One region of the Mesorhizobium sp. WSM4822 genome, then DNA from elsewhere that is predicted to be linked to it. Evidence: predicted binding sites of a transcription regulator. Region 1 holds the regulator's gene; each other region holds the start of a gene.
What was found. Region 1 encodes PhoB, which activates phosphate uptake and scavenging genes when phosphate is short. Its sites were predicted from a motif close to TGTCATNNANCTGTCAT; they were not measured.

Region 2: a site for PhoB is predicted at 1,350-1,366, ahead of olsB (l-ornithine N(alpha)-acyltransferase). Genes of this name have one in related genera too.
Region 3: a site for PhoB is predicted at 1,571-1,587, ahead of ppk2 (polyphosphate kinase 2). Genes of this name have one in related genera too.

The regions. Positions count from the first base shown of each region.
Region 1 covers NZ_JBVVQM010000003.1:37,949-44,132, reverse strand. The annotation lists gene pstC (phosphate ABC transporter permease subunit PstC) at 1-341, shown strand, start outside; gene pstA (phosphate ABC transporter permease PstA) at 338-1,654, shown strand; gene pstB (phosphate ABC transporter ATP-binding protein PstB) at 1,672-2,496, shown strand; gene phoU (phosphate signaling complex protein PhoU) at 2,523-3,230, shown strand; gene phoB (phosphate regulon transcriptional regulator PhoB) at 3,247-3,936, shown strand; gene AC0L3E_RS08185 (ROK family protein) at 3,953-5,200, opposite strand; gene xylF (D-xylose ABC transporter substrate-binding protein) at 5,471-6,184, shown strand, end outside.
Region 2 covers NZ_JBVVQM010000002.1:530,735-536,918, forward strand. The annotation lists gene AC0L3E_RS07420 (response regulator) at 1-1,249, shown strand, start outside; gene olsB (l-ornithine N(alpha)-acyltransferase) at 1,430-2,305, shown strand; gene AC0L3E_RS07430 (trimeric intracellular cation channel family protein) at 2,383-3,015, opposite strand; gene grpE (nucleotide exchange factor GrpE) at 3,135-3,770, opposite strand; gene AC0L3E_RS07440 (hypothetical protein) at 4,010-4,210, shown strand; gene AC0L3E_RS07445 (hypothetical protein) at 4,310-4,687, shown strand; gene AC0L3E_RS07450 (fatty acid desaturase) at 4,841-5,863, shown strand; gene AC0L3E_RS07455 (GMC family oxidoreductase) at 5,981-6,184, opposite strand, start outside.
Region 3 covers NZ_JBVVQM010000007.1:73,381-79,564, forward strand. The annotation lists gene AC0L3E_RS17265 (hypothetical protein) at 53-205, opposite strand; gene AC0L3E_RS17270 (aldo/keto reductase) at 382-1,425, opposite strand; gene ppk2 (polyphosphate kinase 2) at 1,695-2,615, shown strand; gene AC0L3E_RS17280 (dihydrofolate reductase family protein) at 2,848-3,495, opposite strand; gene hemB (porphobilinogen synthase) at 3,714-4,745, opposite strand; gene AC0L3E_RS17290 (DUF2066 domain-containing protein) at 4,835-5,662, opposite strand; gene AC0L3E_RS17295 (enoyl-CoA hydratase/isomerase family protein) at 5,859-6,184, shown strand, end outside.

The sequences.
Region 1 (6,184 bases):
GCCTCGGCGCGACCCGCTCCGAGACGATCAAGCGGGTGATCCTGCCGGCTGCACTGCCCGGCATCGTCGGCGCCATCCTGCTGACCGCCTCGCGCGCCATCGGCGAAACGATGATTGTCGTGCTGGCGGCGGGCGTCGCCGCCAACCTCACCATCAACCCGTTCGAGGCGATGACGACCATCACCGTCAAGATCGTCAACCAGCTCACCGGCGACCTCGAGTTCAATTCGCCGCAGACGCTGGTCGCCTTCGCACTCGGCCTGACGCTGTTCGCGCTGACGTTGGTGATGAACATCGTCGCGCTCTACATCGTGCGCAAATATCGGGAGCAGTACGAATGACCGACATTTCCATGGATACGATGGTCAGGGCGGCGGCCCATCCGCGCCGCGACATCGGCCTGAAGGCCCGTTACGCCGCCGAACGCCGTTTCCGCATCTATGGCGTCGTGGCGATTTCCGTAGGCCTGGCGTTCCTGGCAATCATGCTGATCACCATCGTCTCGAAAGGCTACACCGCCTTCTGGCAGACGACGGTATCACTGCCGATCTCGTTCGACGAGAAGGTGATCGATCCTTCCGGCAAGCGTGCAACCGATCCGAGCGTTCTGATCAAGGCAAATTATCCCAGGCTCGCCGAAAACGCGCTTGTGGCCAAGCTCGGCATCTCTCCTGATGACAAGCCGATGATCCAGAAGCTCAAGGGCTTCCTGTCGGAAGGCGCCCGCGTCCAGTTGCGCGACATCGTTGCCGCCGATCCGTCCGTGATCGGCACGACACGCAACGTCAACATCCTCGCCGCCGCCAATCTCGACTCGGCTTTCAAGGGCCAGATCGACCTCAGTGTCGAGGAAGCGCGACGCAAGGTCTCGGACCAGCAGATCACCTGGATGAACAAGCTCAAGGCCGAGGGCGCGATGGCCGAGCACTTCAACAGCGGCCTGTTCACCTACGGCGCCTCCAGCCGCCCGGAAACCTCGGGCATGGGCGTGGCGATCATCGGCTCGTTTTATATGATGGTGATCGTGTTGCTCCTGGCGCTGCCGATCGGCGTCGCCGCCTCCATCTATCTGGAGGAGTTCGCCAAGAAGAACCGTTTCACCGACCTTATCGAGGTCAACATCAACAATCTGGCAGCGGTGCCGTCAATCGTCTTCGGCTTGCTCGGCCTCGCGGTGTTCATCAATTTCCTGGGCATGCCGCGCTCCGCCGCTTTCGTCGGCGGCCTGGTGCTGACACTGATGACGCTGCCGACGATCATCATCGCGACGCGCGCTGCACTTGCCGCGGTGCCGCCGTCGATCCGCTCGGCGGCTCTCGGTCTTGGCGCCTCCAAGATGCAGATGGTGTTCCAGCACATCCTGCCGCTTGCCGCACCCGGCATCCTCACCGGCACCATCATCGGTCTAGCGCGTGCGCTCGGTGAAACCGCGCCCCTGCTGCTAATCGGCATGGTCGCCTTCGTCGCCGATCCACCGACGACGCCTTTCGATCCGGCCACCGCGCTGCCGGTGCAGATCTATATGTGGGCGAACGAGGCCGAGCGCGCCTTCGTCGAGCGCATGTCGGGCGCGATCATCATCCTGCTCGTCTTCCTCATGGCCATGAACATCACCGCGATCGTGCTTCGGCGTCGGTTCGAGCGGCGCTGGTAGAAAAAAGGCATTTTGGTATGAACATCATGACCGAACAGTCCCTTGAAAACGCAGTGGGCGATAAGATGAACGCCAAGTCGAACGAAGTGATCAAAATGCGCGGCGACAAGGTCGGCGTGTTCTATGGCGAGAAGCAGGCGCTGTTCGATGTCAATCTCGACGTCCGCCTGAATCAGGTGACGGCGCTGATCGGCCCTTCCGGCTGCGGCAAGTCGACCTTCCTGCGCTGCCTCAACCGCATGAACGACACCATCGATTCCGCGCGGGTAACCGGCAAGATAACGCTCGACGAAGAAGACATCTACGACAAGAACATCGATGTCGTCGAACTCAGGGCGCGCGTCGGCATGGTGTTCCAGAAACCCAATCCGTTCCCCAAGTCGATCTACGAGAACGTCGCCTATGGCCCGCGCATCCACGGATTGGCCAAGCGCAAGGCCGACATGGATCAGATCGTCGAGTCGAGCCTGAAGAAGGCGGCAATCTGGAACGAGGTGAAGGACCGTTTGCAGGAACCTGGCACGGGTCTTTCCGGTGGCCAGCAGCAGCGTCTGTGCATTGCACGCGCCATCGCCGTGTCACCCGAGGTGATCCTGATGGACGAACCGTGTTCGGCGCTCGACCCGATCGCCACTGCTCGCGTCGAGGAACTGATCGACGAACTGCGCCAGAACTATACGATCGTCATCGTCACCCATTCGATGCAGCAGGCAGCGCGCGTGTCGCAGCGCACCGCGATGTTCCATCTAGGCTATCTGGTCGAGGAGGGCGCCACCGACAAGATGTTCACCACCCCCGACGACAAACGCACCCAGGACTACATCACCGGCCGGTTCGGCTGAGCTCAGGCATATGAGGGACGAAGATCATGGGTGAACATACCGTTGCATCTTTCGATGAGGATCTGGAGCAGATCAGCCAGCTGATCCGCGACATGGGCGATCTCGCCCGCTCGATGGTCAGTGGCTCGACCAAGGCTTTGCTCAATTCGGACAATGCGCTGGCGCAGCGCGTGGTTTCCGACGATGCCATCATGGATGCCCGCCAGCGCGAGCTGGACGATCGCGCCATCACGCTGATCGCCAAGCGCCAGCCAATGGCCAACGATCTGCGTGCGGTGGTCGGTTCGATCCGCATGGCCGGCGACCTCGAGCGCATCGGCGACCTTGCCAAGAACATCGCCAAGCGCGTCGGCACTGTCGGGCTGAGCGTCACGCCGCACGATCTTTCGCATTCGATCGACGCGATGGCGCAGCTGGTGCTGATCCAGGTGCAGGGGGTCGTCGACGAGTATGCCGCCGCTGACGCGGCAGCGCTTGCCACGCTCAGAAACAATGATGAACGCATCGACGTCAAATACACCTCGGTGTTCCGCGAGCTGCTGACCTACATGATGGAAGATCCCCGCAACATCACGGCGTGCACGCACCTGTTGTTTTGCGCCAAGAACCTCGAGCGGATCGGCGACCACGTGACCAACATCGCCGAAAATGCCTACTATGTTTTGACCGGCACGCAGCTGCCAGCCAATCGTCCGAAGCAGGACGAGACGGCAATGTCCGCGCCAGCGGCATAACAGGGGTGACCAGCCGATGATCGCACCACGCATCATGGTGGTGGAGGATGAGGAGCCGCTAGGCGTGCTGCTCCGCTACAATCTTGAATCCGAAGGTTACCAGGTCGAGGTGGTGACGCGCGGCGATGAGGCCGAAATCCGGCTGCAGGAGAACGTTCCCGATCTTCTGGTGCTCGACTGGATGGTGCCTGCGGTTTCGGGCATCGAACTCTGCCGGCGCCTGCGAATGCGTCCCGAGACCGAGCGGCTGCCGATCATCATGCTGACCGCGCGAGGCGAGGAAAGCGACCGCGTGCGCGGCCTGTCGACCGGCGCCGACGACTATCTGGTCAAGCCCTTCTCGACGCCGGAGTTCATGGCCAGGGTCAAGGCGCTGCTGCGCCGGGCCAAGCCGGAAGTGCTGTCCAGCGTGCTCAAGGTCGGCGATATCGTGCTCGATCGCGAGTCGCACCGTGTCTATCGCAAGAAGAGCGAGATCCGGCTTGGGCCGACGGAATTCCGCCTGCTCGAATTCATGATGCGCCATCCAGGCCGCGTGTTCTCGCGCAGCCAACTGCTCGACAATGTCTGGGGCGAGACGATCTACATCGATGAGCGCACGGTCGACGTGCATGTCGGCCGGCTGCGCAAGGCGGTCAACAATGGCCGTATGCCTGATGTCATCCGCACGATCCGTGGGGCCGGATACGCCATCCGAGAGGACTGAACTCCCTCGTTTGAACTCACGCCACGTTCTTGCCGCCGAAACCGGATCTCGCCTGCACGCCCGGCGCAAAAATCTCCTGATCGACGAAGATCAGCGCCCGCATGGCGCAGCCTTCGCGGATCAGCGGCAGTTCGTTCGGCTCGGTGTCGAAAGAAATCGATTTGGAATGCTGGCCGCCGGCGGTCTGGGCAATCGCTTGCCGCAATGCCGGCTCGATCAGGTCGAAGGCGGCGGCGCTGACACCGACCATGGCGACCGGCGCCGGATCGATCAGCGCGAACAGGCTGCCGAGGCCGTAGCCGAGCGCTTCGCCGGCCTTGCGATAGGCTTCCCGTTCGGGTCCGTCACCTTCGCGGGCCGCGGCAGCCAGGGCGCGCATGTCGGCGTCGCTGACATCGGCAACGGGTTCTGCATCCTCGCCCATCTGCCTGGCGTTGCGCCAGATGGCGTAATTGCCCGCATAGGCTTCGACGCAGCCGCGCCGTCCGCAGCGACATAGCGCGCCGTTCGGCCGATGGATCATGTGGCCGAATTCGCCGCCCGAAGAATGGGTGCCGGTGAACAATTCGCCCTTCAGCACCAGTCCCATGCCGATGCCATGCGACAAAAGGATAGCGATGAAATCGTCGCGGTAACGATCGGGGTCGCGCCAGCGCAGCGCCACCGCCATCATGTTGCAGTCGTTCTCCATTATGGCAGGGATGCCGAACTCGTCTTCGAATATGTCGGCGAAGGCGATGTCGGTGTGCGGCGTGATCGGCGACCACAGCATGGCGCGGGCACGGGTGTCGGTGATGCCCTGGATGGCCAGCGCGATGCGGGCGATGCTGCGCACGTCCAGGTCGGGATCTGCCAGGCGGCGCCGCACGATGGCCGTGCATTCCCCGATCAGCGACTCGCGCGACATCGTCAGCGTGTCCAGCCGGCGCTGCTCCTCGGATATTACCTGGCCGGCATAGTCGATGACGGCGACGGAGAGGAAGTTCAGCGACAGCACCACGGTCATTACCGCGGCCGCTTCCGGATTGAGACTGAGGCCGACCTGCGGCCGGCCGCGTTTGAGCGAGCCGGCCTCGCTCGGCTTGCTTTCGGTCAGGATGCCTTCGACGATCAGGTCGGATGAAATCGCCGAGATGGTCGAATGGCTGAGGCTTGTGGTCGCGGCAATCTCGGTTCGCGACGGCTGTCCGGCGCGGCGCACTGCCGCGATCACCATGGCGCGGTTGCGGCGGCGCAGATCGTCGTGGCGGATTCCGACCGACATGTTCTTTCATATCCTCCCGGTCGCCGCGGTTCCTCCTGCCCCTGGAACGCTGTCGGTGACGCCGGTAAATACTGGCAGAAGCTGCAGGCCGTGTCATTTATTTATTCCGAGACTCGAAAAAAACTCGAAATGACATCAAAATCCATCAGAATCGATGTTGACAGCGTTCGGGCGTTGGCCCAGTATTTTTTCGAGGCTCGAAAAAATAGAGCCTCTGTGCCGGCCCTCGGGTCAGTTTGGTCGCGCCATACGCGGCGCAGGGAGGATAATATGAAAAGATTCACGGCCGCCATCCTGGCGGGTGCCGCCATGTCGCTGACGCTCGCGTCTGTCGCGCAGGCGAAGGACAAGGTTGTCGGCGTTTCGTGGTCCAACTTCCAGGAAGAACGCTGGAAGACCGACGAGGCCGCCATGAAGACGGCGATCGAGGCCGCCGGCGACAAGTACATCTCCGCCGATGCGCAGTCCAATCCCGGCAAGCAGCTTACCGATGTCGAAAGCCTGATCTCGCAGGGCGCCAATTCACTGATCATCCTGGCGCAGGATGCGTCGGCCATCGGCCCGGCGGTGCAGAAGGCGCTGGACGAGGGCATTCCGGTCGTCGGCTATGACCGGCTGATCGAGAACAAGGACGTCTTCTATCTGACCTTCGACAACAAGGAAGTCGGCCGCATGCAGGCCCGCGAAGTGTTCAAGGTCAAGCCGGAAGGCAACTACGTCTTCATCAAGGGCTCCGGTGCCGATCCCAATGCCGACTTCCTGTTCTCGGGCTCGATGGAAGTGCTCAAGGAAGCCATCGACAGCGGCAAGATCAAGAATGTCGGCGAAGCCTACACGGATGGCTGGCTGCCCGCCAACGCCCAGAAGAACATGGAGCAGTTCCTGACCGCCAACGACAACAAGGTCGACGCGGTGGTCGCGGCCAATGACGGCACTGCCGGTGGCGTCGTCGCGGCGCTGACGGCTCAAGGCTTGGCCGGCACC
Region 2 (6,184 bases), on a different contig from region 1:
GGATATCGGACTGGGTTGCCATGTCGAACCCGACGTGCCGCAATTGATCACCGCCGATCCGGGCAAGGTCAGGCAGGTGCTTCTCAACCTCATCGGCAACGCCATCAAGTTCACCGACAGCGGCGGCGTGCTGGTGAGCATAGCACGCGCACGCACCGAAACCAGCGACCGCATATGCTTCACCATCGCCGATACCGGTCCGGGCCTGCGTGACGCCGACCTGGAACGCATTTTCGAGGAATTCGAGCAGGCCGACGGCACGTCGACACGCACCCATGGCGGGGCCGGCCTCGGCCTTGCCATCTCCAGGCGCCTGGTGGCCGCCATGGGCGGCACGATCTCGGTATCCAGCCGGCTCGGCCAGGGATCCGAATTCGTCTTCGAAATCCCTGCGACAGCGGCCACCGAAGCGCCGCAGGGCCACCAGAATGCTCTCTCGGGCAGACGCGCGGTGATCCTGTCGAAGAACGCCGTCGAGGCCGACGCCATCGCCCGCACCATCCGCGCCAATGGCGGCGCGGTCGACATCGCCACTACTGCCGCACAGGCCGCGCCTTTCGCCGCCGGCTGCGATGCAATCCTGGTCGATGCAGCGATGGAAGAAGGCGACGGAAGGCTGCTCAAGCGCCTGCGCCAAAGCGGTTTCTCCGACTGTGAGGCGATCACGCTGATCGCGCCGACCGATCGCGGCATGCTTGGCGAGTTCCGTGCCAGCGGCTACGCAACCTTCCTGGCCAGGCCGGTGCGTGGCGGAACACTTCTGCGTGTTCTGTTGAGCAGCCATGCTCCGAGCCTCGGCCCGCCGCTGCCGGAAAAGCGCGGCGCACCGTCGCTGCGGGCCGTCGGCAACCGCCAGCGCGGCCTGTCGGTGCTGATCGCCGAGGACAATGACATCAACGCCATGCTGGCCCGCGCCACGCTGCTGAAGGCCGGGCATCGCGTCAAGGTGGTCGGCAACGGCAAGGCCGCCGTCGAGGCTGTCACCGGCGCCGCGCACAAGGACCGCTTCGACGTGGTCTTGATGGATCTGCACATGCCGGTCATGGACGGGCTGGACGCGATTGCCGCCATCCGCCGCCATGAGGAAGAAAGTGCCGTGCGGCCGGTGCCGATCATGGTGCTGTCGGCCGACAGCCAGGAAAAGACCCGTCATGCGGTGTTGGCCCATGGCGCCAGCGGCTTTGTCACCAAACCGCTCGACCCCGAAGCGCTGGTCAATGCCGTCGAGGGGCAGGTCGTCGCGGCCTGAGCTTTCCACCGCCATTCGGCACGGGCGATCACTTAAACGTAGCCGGTTGATCGTATTCGCCAGCCGACGAAGTATTGCCCATGACGTCGTATCACGGTACTGTCACAATCCTGTTGCACCTACACCGTATCCCCGTGCCAAGAGGGATGGCTCGAAGGAGAATCACTCGTGCATACAGTTATGCCGGAATGTGACACTCGGCCGAACGCCAGCAGCGCCTTGCTTGCCGGACGTAACGTCGATTCCGTCATAAAGGGCGCTGCGCTGGGCCGTATAGGCAATCTTGAAGTGCGGCTCGCTCGCAACGAGGCCGAGATCGCGGCCGCGCAGGAAGTGCGCTACCGGGTGTTCTACGACGAACTTGGCGCCAGGAAGGACCTGTTCCAGGCCCATGACCGCCGGGACGCCGACCGGTTCGATCCGCTCTGCGACCATCTGCTGGTTTTGGACACCACGCTTTCCGGTCCCGAACATCGCCGCATCGTCGGCACATATCGGCTGCTGCGGCAAGAAATCGCGGCCACGGCCGGTGGCTTCTATTCCGAAGGTGAATTCGAGCTGACCAAGCTCATCGCCCGCCACCCCGGCCAGCGTTTCCTTGAACTCGGCCGCTCCTGCGTTTTGCCGGAATACCGCTCGAAGCGCACCATCGAGGCGCTGTGGCAAGGCATCTGGGCTTACATCAATCATTACGAAATCGGTGTGATGACCGGCTGCGCGTCCTTTCACGGCACCGTGCCGGCGGCGCATGCCGAAGCGCTCACCTATCTCGCCCACCACTGCCGGACGAATTCGGCCTGGGACGTGCGCGCGGTGTCCGGGCGCTATTGCTCGATGGATCTGATGCCGATCGAGGCCGTCAATGCCAAGGCGGCGATCGCCGCGATGCCGCCTTTGGTCAAGGGCTATCTGCGCGTCGGTGCCCGCATCGGCGATGGTTGCGTCATCGATCGCGAATTCTCGACGGTCGATGTGTTCGTCGTGATGCCGGTCAAGGAGATCGGCGCACGCTACGTCAACTATTATGGCGGCGAAGCCCAGCGCTTCGCTGCGTGACGCTAGCGAATAGCGAATAGCGGGAGCTATCTCGCTCAACCCCTATTCGCTACTCTCTATTCGCTATTCGCTTCCTTTCACAAAATATCTTCCGGCCGCCTGCCGGGTCGGCTCTTGTAGGACGGAAACGACCAGCCGAATTTGAGCGCACCACCGCGCACGAGGAACGCCGCCGCAAAGCCGGCGAGGTTCGAGGCGAGCGGCGGCAGTCCGGCAAGATCGCCAAGCGTGTAGAGGCCGGCACCCGCAAGGGCCGCCGTGACGTAGATTTCGGGCCTGAGCAGCACCGATGGCTCGCCCGCAAGGAGATCGCGCAAAATGCCGCCGAAAGTGGCGGTGAGCACGCCGGTGATGACGGACACGACCGGCGAGCCGGTAATCGCAAGCCCCTTGGCCGCGCCCATCACCGAAAAGGCGGCGAGCCCGATGGCGTCGAGCCAGAGCAGCCACTTCCAGCGCGATTCGACACGATGCGCGCTGAAGAAGACCAGCACCGCAACCGCGGCGCAGACCAGCACATAGCCGGAGTTGGCAACCCAGAAAACCGGCAGGTTGAGGATAACGTCGCGAAGCGTGCCACCGCCTATCCCGGTGACACTGGCCAGGAACAGGAAGCCGATAATGTCGAGCTGCTTACGCGAAGCCGCCAGCGCCCCGGTCGCCGCGAAGACGGCGACACCGGCATAGTCGAGAAGCGCGATGGCATTCATGCAGACCAGGGGAGTAAGGGAAGAGGAGAATAGGAGAGTATGTTTATCACAAAGCCGCACCGTTGGTACGCTTCCCTACTCCCCTACTCCCTTACTCCCTTACTCCCTTACTGCGCTAACTACGCATCTTTCTCAGCCTGTTCGTTCACCGGCCCCGGCTCAACCGGTGCTTCAGCGGCGGCGAACTTCGGACCACCCTTGGCGACGCCGACCATGGCCGGGCGCAGCACGCGGTCGCCGATCGAATAGCCCGGCTGCACGACCTGGACCACGGTGTTGGCCGGGACATCCGGATTGGGCACTTCGAACATCGCCTGGTGGAAATTGGGATCGAACTTCTCGCCTTCCGGCGCGAGCTTCTTGACCCCATGCCGTTCCAGCGCCGACAGCATGGCGCGCTCGGTGAGGTCGACGCCTTCGATCAGCGCCTTGAAGCCGGCGTCACCCGATGCCTTGGCCTCGGCGGGAATCGCATCCAGCGCGCGGCGCAGATTGTCCGACACCGACAGCATGTCGCGGGCGAAATTCGCGACCGCGTAGGTGCGCGCATCGTGCACATCGCGCGCCGTGCGGCGACGCAGGTTTTCCATCTCGGCCGCCACGCGCAGCGCGCGGTCCTTCAGCTCTTCATTTTCCTTCAGCAGCCGCACAAGGGCTTCATAGTCGCCGTCGGTGCTGCCTTCCGTGCGCTCGGCTGCGGGCTCGGTCGCCTCGACTTCGTCGGGCGCGCGTTCGTCTTTTGCCTGGTCGCTCATCGCCGTTTCCCGTCAATCTCGAATGATGTGGATTTTGTGCCCGATATCGATGTTTGGCGGCCAAAAATCAAGGGGTAAGCGACTATGGAAGCCGCCGGCCAAGGCCGGGCAATGACAGGCAAGACATTTCGACTTTAATTCAAATTTTACCTTAACCGCGGGCTTTGCTTGCCATACAGGCATGATGGGGGAACCATTCTCTTGCTGCAGGAGTTTCGAAGCCGACACAGGATTTTGAGATGATGACCCGCAACATGGGCGAAAAGGCAGAGGGGCTGGCCATCGAGATCAGGCGCCAGTTCGGCGCCGAGGCGGTGACCCGCTTTCTGCGCACCTTGCCGGCCTTCCGCACCGAGGCCGACATCCCCGATCGGTTCAGAGAACTGCTCGACCGCCTCGATGGGGCGGAGCGCGGTGACATCGGCTGGCGCCGGCCTTAACGCAACAATCGATCTTGGCAGCAAACCTCCTATCGGCAATAGCCGGGGAGAGCCGAACCATCTAAGGATAGATGTGTTGTGGTTCAATGGAGGACGTAAATGCGCAAGGTTTCGATCACCTCATCGCTGATAGCGTTTGTCGGCCTCGGCGCCATCACCTTGGCGGCCTTTCCGGCACAAGCAGACAATCTTCAGCTGCAATTGGGCAAACATGGCCCGCGGCTGAAGCTCATGGAAGATTGCGACCCCGCCTACGACGATTGCGAAGGCCCCCGTCGCGACGATCGGCGCGACCGCCGTCAACGAGGCTGCACGGAAGACCGGGCTCTCGACAAGGCAGACCGAATGGGCATCCGCCGCGCAAGGATAGAGTCCGTCGGCCGCCGGGAGATCACGGTCCGCGGCAGACAGGGCGGCGACCGCGTGCGCGTGACTTTTGGCACCGAGCGCGGCTGCCCTATCCTCGATCGCGAATAGCGATCGACCTCAGCGGAAAACCGACGCTCAGAGCCATCAGCAGGTCGATCTGGCGGGTCGGCAGGCTCGATCGCCAAGCCACGCGACAATTACGCACAGTAATTTTGCGTGATGTTGCCTTGCGGCGGCGAGGCACCCCGCCTATGCTTCCTGATGAACATGATTTCCCCTGAGGCGGTCGCCAACAGCAAGCGCGCCTGGTTGAAGATTCTCGCCCGCTACAAGAAGCCTGACAGGCGGCGCAGCGCCGTCGAGCTCGCCATCACCCTCATTCCATTCGCCATACTCTGGGGGCTGTCCTCGGCGGCTTATGCCTACGGCCATTGGTGGGGACTGGTCCTCATCCTCCCCGCGGCCGGGTTTCTGGTGCGCATCTTCATGATCCAGCACGATTGCGGCCACGGCTCCTTCTTCGCCAATCGTTACGCGGACGACTGGATCGGCCGCGCGCTCGGCATCCTGACGCTGACGCCCTACGATTGCTGGCGGCGCGCCCACGCGACGCACCACGCCAGCGCCGGCAATCTTGACGAACGCGGCATGGGCGACATCCGGACGCTGACCGTTGCAGAATACCGGCAGATGTCGTGGCGGGGCCGCCTCGCCTATCGTCTCTATCGCCATCCGCTGGTGATGTTCGGGCTCGGTCCGATCTGGCTTTTCATCTTCGAGCAAAGGCTGCCCGTCGGCATGATGCGCGGCGGCCTGACCCCTTGGGTGTCATCGATGACCACCAACCTTGGCATCGCGGTCGCAGCAGCCATCCTTATCTGGTTCGTCGGCCCGGGCGCTTTCCTGGTGGTTCACCTGCCGATCGTCATCCTCGCCGGTTCGGCCGGCATCTGGCTGTTCTACGTCCAGCACCAGTTCGAGGAAACGGAATGGGCGAAGGATGCCGACTGGGAATTCCAGCACGCTGCCCTGCACGGATCGTCCTATTACGACCTTCCGCCGGTGCTGAACTGGTTCACCGGCAACATCGGTGTCCATCACGTCCATCACCTCTCGGCCAAGGTGCCGTGCTACCGGTTGCAGGAAGTGCTGCGGGATTATCCCGAGTTGCGCGACATAGGCCGGGTTACGCTGCTCGAAAGCCTGCGCTGCGTCAAACTGGCATTGTGGGACGAAAACCGCCGCAAGCTGGTGTCGTTCCGCGAGGCACGGGCGGCGGCTTAAGCAATTCCAGGAGAAGTGTGAACGGTTTTCCAGGGAAAACGCGTAGCGTTTTCCCTGGGCAATTGCGTCACAACAAAAAGACCGCCGCGCCATGGGCGCCGCGGCCTGGAGCTCCGATCAGGCAGCCCTGATCATGTCGGCGGCCTTTTCGGCGATCATGATGGTTGGGGCATTGGTGTTGCCACCAATCAGTGTCGGCATCACCGAGGCGTCCACGATACGCAAGGCTTCAAGCCCGCGCACCTTGAGTTGCGGATCGACCACCGCCATCTCGTCGACCCCCATCCGACAGGAGCCGACCGGGTGATAGACCGTGTCGGC
Region 3 (6,184 bases), on a different contig from region 1:
TGGGGCGGCAATCTGGATTGAGGCACGGCCCGCATCTGCGGGCCGTTTGCCGTCACTTTGCCGTTTCGGTTTCGGCTTCAGTCTCGTCTTCGGGCTTCGAACGTTCCCGCGCTGCAACCTTGGCTGCCAGCTTCTCGGCCTTTTTGGCCGCCTTCTGGCGGTCGCGTTCCTTGCGTTCCTGATCGTAGTTTGGTGGTCGCGCCATATCGGCTCCTTTTCACTGCCTTGCGGCTCTGGTCCTGCCTAGGAGCATTAGCCGTCAAACACAACAGCTGAAGCGATAGTGCGTCGATGATGGCCAGGCTTGCAAGATGTGCGTCGCAATGAAGAGGCCAGGTCCATTATTGCGGCGGCCGATACCTATCGCCATCGATTTGCCGGTCAGATGCCGCTTCGGTCAATCACCAGATCGGCGGCACCAAAACGGTCCTTTGCCGTCAGTTGCTGGTGCCAGTAGGGATAGAGCAAGGGCGGCCGGCTGACCGCGTCGAGGCGCTCGCGCTCCTCGCCGGAGAGCATCAGGCTTGCCGCCGCGATGTTGTCCCGGAACTGCGTTTCCGTCCTGCCGCCGATCACCAGCGAACTGACGGCCGGCCGGCCAAGCAGCCAGGCCAGCGCCACCTGCGCTGCCGACACGCCGCGCTGCGCGCCGATCTCGACAAGCACGTCGACGATCCGCCACAGCCGGTCCTCGTCGCGGATGGGCGGTTCGGACCAGCCCGCGAGTTGGCGGGCGGTGGGGCTGTCGCGGCGGTATTTGCCGGACAGCAATCCGCCGGCAAGCGGGCTCCAGACCAGGACGCCCAACCCCTGGTCGACGGAAATCGGCAGCAACTCGTACTCCGCCTCGCGCGCTTCCAGCGTGTAATGGATCTGCTGCGTGACGAAGCGCGGCTGATGATGGCTGTCGCTGATGCCGAGCGCCTTCATCACCTGCCAGCCGGAATAGTTGGAGCAGCCGACATAGCGGATCTTGCCCTGGGCAACCAGCGTGTCGAGCGCGGAGATGGTTTCCTCCAGCGGTGTCACGCCATCCCATTCGTGCAGGAAATAGATGTCGATGACGTCTGTCCTGAGCCGCTTCAGGCTCTTCTCGCATTCTCGGATCAGGTGATGGCGTGACAGGCCTTCATCGTTCGGGCCTTTGCCGATCCGCATCCGTGCCTTGGAGGCGATCAGCACGTCGCCCTTGCGCTTGCCGCCGAGCGCTTCGCCGATGATTTCTTCGGAAATGCCATTCGAATAGACGTTGGCGGTGTCGATGACATTAATGCCGGCGTCGATGCAGAGATCGATCATCCGGCGCGCCTCGTCGAGATCGGTCTTGCCGACAGCCGAAAACGCGCCGGCGCCGCCGAACGTCATGGTCCCCATGGTCAGCGTCGAAACTTTCAGGCCGGAACGGCCGAGGGTGCGGTATTCCATGTCGATCCTCGCGATTGCGTTGAGAAAGGGGGGTGCCCGAATGTGGCCGCTATTTGTAGGACAATTTGCGCGACTTGTCGCCATGCCAGGACGCCGGATCGATCATGCCTGGCGGGATTGGCAGCGGCGGCGATCACGCTCAGGCTGCAATAAAACCGTCATTGCAGGCCTATATTGAAGTCGGCTCAGGGGTTGCCGTTCCGGGCTGTAAGCCGGAGTTTGTGGCGCCGGACCTGAATCGACAGAGCTTGCAAGTGGAGCAGCCGATAATGACCGAGCTAAAACAGAATTCTCCGGCCCGGGATTGGCTTGAAGCCGAACTCGCCGACACGCTCGACGAAGACTATGAGCTCGAAATGTCGGAGCCGGCGCTGTCGATGGAGATCGCCAAGATCTACAAGAACTCGCATCCGCCTTCGATCGATCGCATGCAATATTTTCGCGACCTGATCACCCTGCAGTCCGAATTGATCAAGCTGCAGTCCTGGGTCGCCTACCACAAGAAGAAGCTGGTGGTGATCTTCGAGGGACGCGATTCGGCCGGCAAGGGCGGTGTCATCAAGCGCATCACCCAGCGGCTTAACCCGCGCATCTGCCGTGTCGTGGCACTGCCGGCACCGACCGAGCGCGAAAAGTCGCAATGGTATTTCCAGCGCTATGTCCCGCATCTGCCGGCCGGCGGCGAGATCGTGCTGTTCGACCGCTCATGGTACAACCGCTCGGGCGTCGAGCGGGTGATGGGCTTTGCCCAGCCCGATCAGGTCGAAGAATTCTTCCACGACGTGCCGGAATTCGAGCGCATGCTGGTCCGCTCGGGCATCACTGTGGTCAAATACTGGTTCTCGATCACCGACGAGGAACAGCAGATGCGCTTCCTGATGCGCATCCACGATCCAATGAAGCAGTGGAAACTGTCGCCGATGGATCTGCAGTCGCGTGTGCGCTGGGAGCAGTACACCAAGGCCAAGGAAGAGACCTTCGCCCGCACCAACATCCCGGAAGCGCCCTGGTTCATCGTCGAGGGCAACGACAAGAAGCGTGCGCGGCTGAACTGCATCGACCATCTGCTCAAGCAGCTGCCTTACGAGGAAGTGCCGCACGAGGAGATCACTTTGCCGGAGCGCGTCTTCAACCCCGAATACGAACGCCAGGTACTGCCGCGCGAGCTCTACGTGCCGGAGAAGTATTGATGGATCGCTCCCTTCTCCCCGTCACTATACGGGGAGAAGGTGCCGGCAGGCGGATGAGGGGCGGCGCCTGCGTTGGTTGAGTCAAAAAATTCTCCATGCTGGCAGAAGACTATTCTGCCGTTATATTGCCCTCGATAGCGTTTTCGGCGCCATACTTCGGCTGGCTGGCGTCGCCCCTCATTGCCCTGCCGGGCATTTCTCCCCGTATAGTGACGGGGAGAAAGATCTGTAACTACGCCCGCTTGATGGTGACGTGCGTGGCAAGCGGCGTCGCCACCTGCTCGCTGCAGATATAGCCCAGCTTGAGCATATCGAGGCCGGCGAAAAGGTTCTCGCCCGAGCCGAGCAGCACCGGCGCGATCGCCAGATGCATCTCGTCGATCAGTTTTTCCTGCAGATATTGCCGGATGGTGGCGACGCCGCCGCCGACCCGCACGTCCTTGCCGCCAGCGGTAGCCTTAGCCTGTTCAAGAGCTGAATGGATACCGTCAGTGACGAAGTGGAAAGTCGTGCCGCCCTCCATCATGATCGGTTCCCGCTTGTGATGGGTGAGCACGAAAACCGGCACATGATAGGGCGGGTTGTCGCCCCACCAGCCCTTCCAGCTGTCGTCAGGCCACTCGCCGCGGATTGGCCCGAACATGTTGCGGCCGAGGATCCAGGCGCCGACATTCTCGAAGCTGCGCGCCGCGAACGCCTCGTTGACGTCGGTGGTGCCGCCATCTTGTCCGAGCACCATCTCGCGGAAGGTGCGGGTGTCGACAAACCACTTGTGCAAGGATTCCCCACCGACGCCGAGAGGATTTTGCAGATCCTGATCGGGACCGGCGCCATAGCCGTCGAGCGACAGGGTGAAAGCGTTGACGCGAAGTTTGGACATGCGAGCCTCCTCGATAACAGATTGTGTTTTGCAAGCAGTTGTTTTGTAACAAACCGATTGTGAATTGCAACCGGTATTTTCAAGCTCAAACGAAGCTCAGGCAACGGTCAAGCGGCCCTCGCTATGGATTCCCCGGCCAGGAGCCGGAAATTGGTATGGATGTCGAAGCGGATTGGCCGACATTGCTCGCCGCGATCGGCCGTTGTCGCGAAGAGAAATTACCCCTTCAGCATCTCCGCCACTTCGGGTGCGAAATAGGTCAGGATGCCGTCGCACCCGGCGCGCTTGAAGGCGAGCAGCGATTCCAGCATTGCCTTCTCGCCGTCGATCCAGCCATTGGCGCCTGCCGCCTTGATCATCGAATATTCGCCCGACACCTGGTAGGCGAAGGTCGGCATCTGGAACTCGTCCTTCAGCCGCCGGATGATGTCGAGATAGGGCAGGCCGGGCTTGACCATCAGCATGTCGGCGCCCTCGGCGATGTCCTGTTCGGCCTCTCTCACCGCCTCGTCGGAATTGGCATGGTCGATGTAATAGGTCTTCTTGTCGCCCTTGAGCAGACCGGCGGTGCCCACCGCCTCGCGATAGGGACCGTAGAAGGCCGAGGCGAATTTGGTCGCATAGGACATGATCGCCACATCCTGAAAACCATTGGCGTCGAGCGCGTCGCGGATGGCGCCGATGCGGCCGTCCATCATGTCGGATGGCGCGATGATGTCGGCGCCGGCGGCCGCCTGGATGACGGCAGCGGCGGTCACCTGTTCCACCGTCTCGTCATTGACGATGATGCCGTCGCGCAGGATGCCGTCATGGCCGTGGCTGGTGAATGGGTCGAGCGCGGCGTCGGTGATGATGCCGATCTGCGGCACTGCATCCTTGATCGCACGGGTGGCGCGGTTGATGACATTGTCGGGATCGAGGATATGCGAGCCGGTCTGGTCGCGCAGCGAGATGTCCACATTGGGGAAGGTGGCGAGTGCCGGAATGCCGAGTTTCGCCGCGCGCTCGGCCTCCTTGACGGCGAGATCGATGGACAGGCGGAAGACGCCGGGCATGGCGGCGATCGGCTCGCGGACACCCTTGCCCTCGACGACGAAGATCGGCCAGATCAGGTCGTCGACTGTGAGCCGGTTCTCCTGCACGAGACGGCGCGACCAGTCGGCCTTGCGCATGCGGCGCAGACGGCGGCTGCCGGTGATCTCGTCGACGCCGCGCGCGCCGGCGGGCTTTGCGGGGGTGAATTTGTTCATCGCTAAATACTCTCGTTCGGGCAGGCTTTTACCACGAGCTCCCGCTGCTGACCAATGCGGCACGATTGTGCCAGCGATCCGGTCGAAGTCTATTCGGGTTGCCCATTGCCTGACAGAATCTGTGCCGCGCCTCTGATGGCGACACGGAAAGCCTCGTCGAAATTGACGCCGCGCACCTGCCAGCGGTAGGTCTCGTCGCCCGCCTTGAGCTGCCAATAGGCGATCCAGCCCAGTTCCTTGTCGCTCCAGACGAGACTGCCGGAAAGCGCCTGGTTGGCGCCGGCCTTCTTCGCCAGTGTGTCGAGCTTCGTCATCTCGGCATTGCGAAGCGCCTGATCGTCCAATCCGGTCTGCGACAGCTGCGCTGCCGTGGGAAAAGCCACCTGCATGGCCAGCGATCCGGCTGCATTGCCGAACGATTCGCGCATCGGCATGCCACGGTCGTCATCGGCATCGAGCGCGTAATGCATTGTTCCGCGCTCGGTCGTCAAAAAAACCGCCAGCCGCGGCCGCTCGGTCAGCCACGGCCTGCTGCCGAGCGAGGCCAGCACCGGGTCGATTTCAGCCGGCTTGTACTGGCAGTAGAGATTGTGGGGCCGATCGTACGTGCCCTGGTCGTCATGGTTGGGAATGCCTTGCATGCGGTCGCGGTAGCGAAAGCTGGCGACGAAGCTGCCGGCCTTGTCGCGCGGTGCCGCCATCTCCGGTTTCGCCGGCAGGCGCTGATCGCCGGAAACCCGGACCAGAACCGCGTCGAGACAGCGCTTGAAGCCGGCTTGGCGGTTTTTCTCGTATTTGCCGTTGACGGTGGTCTGCGAACTGTAGAGGTCTTCCAAAGTCGTTGCTCTGACCGGGTGAACAGTCAAGCAGATGCTCAGCCCGATTGCCACCGGCGCAAGGCGCGAAAATCGAGTCATAAACAACCGTCCCGTTCGAAGACCCGCCAGAGCTGCGCTGCAATGAACTCTATGCAGTTTTTTAGTATTGCAGCTCGATTTTTAGCACTGGCTCCTGGTCCGGGCCAGAGCTTGCACCGGTGTGCTCGCCATTGACGCACCCATGCGCCACGCTTTAGCACTTCAGTCCCGGCGGCCGGGGGAGGGATTCTTCACGATGGATTTTGGCGGAGGCGACGAGATCCGCTTCGAACATCTGGGCCGGGCCGGCGTCGTCACCTTGACGCGGCCGCAGGCGCTCAATGCCTTGACGCACCGCATGATCGGAGCGCTCGACGCTGCCCTTTCCGCCTGGGAGGACGATCAGGGCATCGACGTCATCGTCGTCAAGGCAGAGGGCAGGGCCTTTTCGGCCGGCGGCGATATCCTGCATGTCTATGAGACAGGCCGCGCGGGAAAACCGCCGGTCGAGTTCTTCGCCGATGAATATCGCCTCAATGCCCGCATCAACAGTTTTAGGAAACCTTATGTCGCCCTGATTGA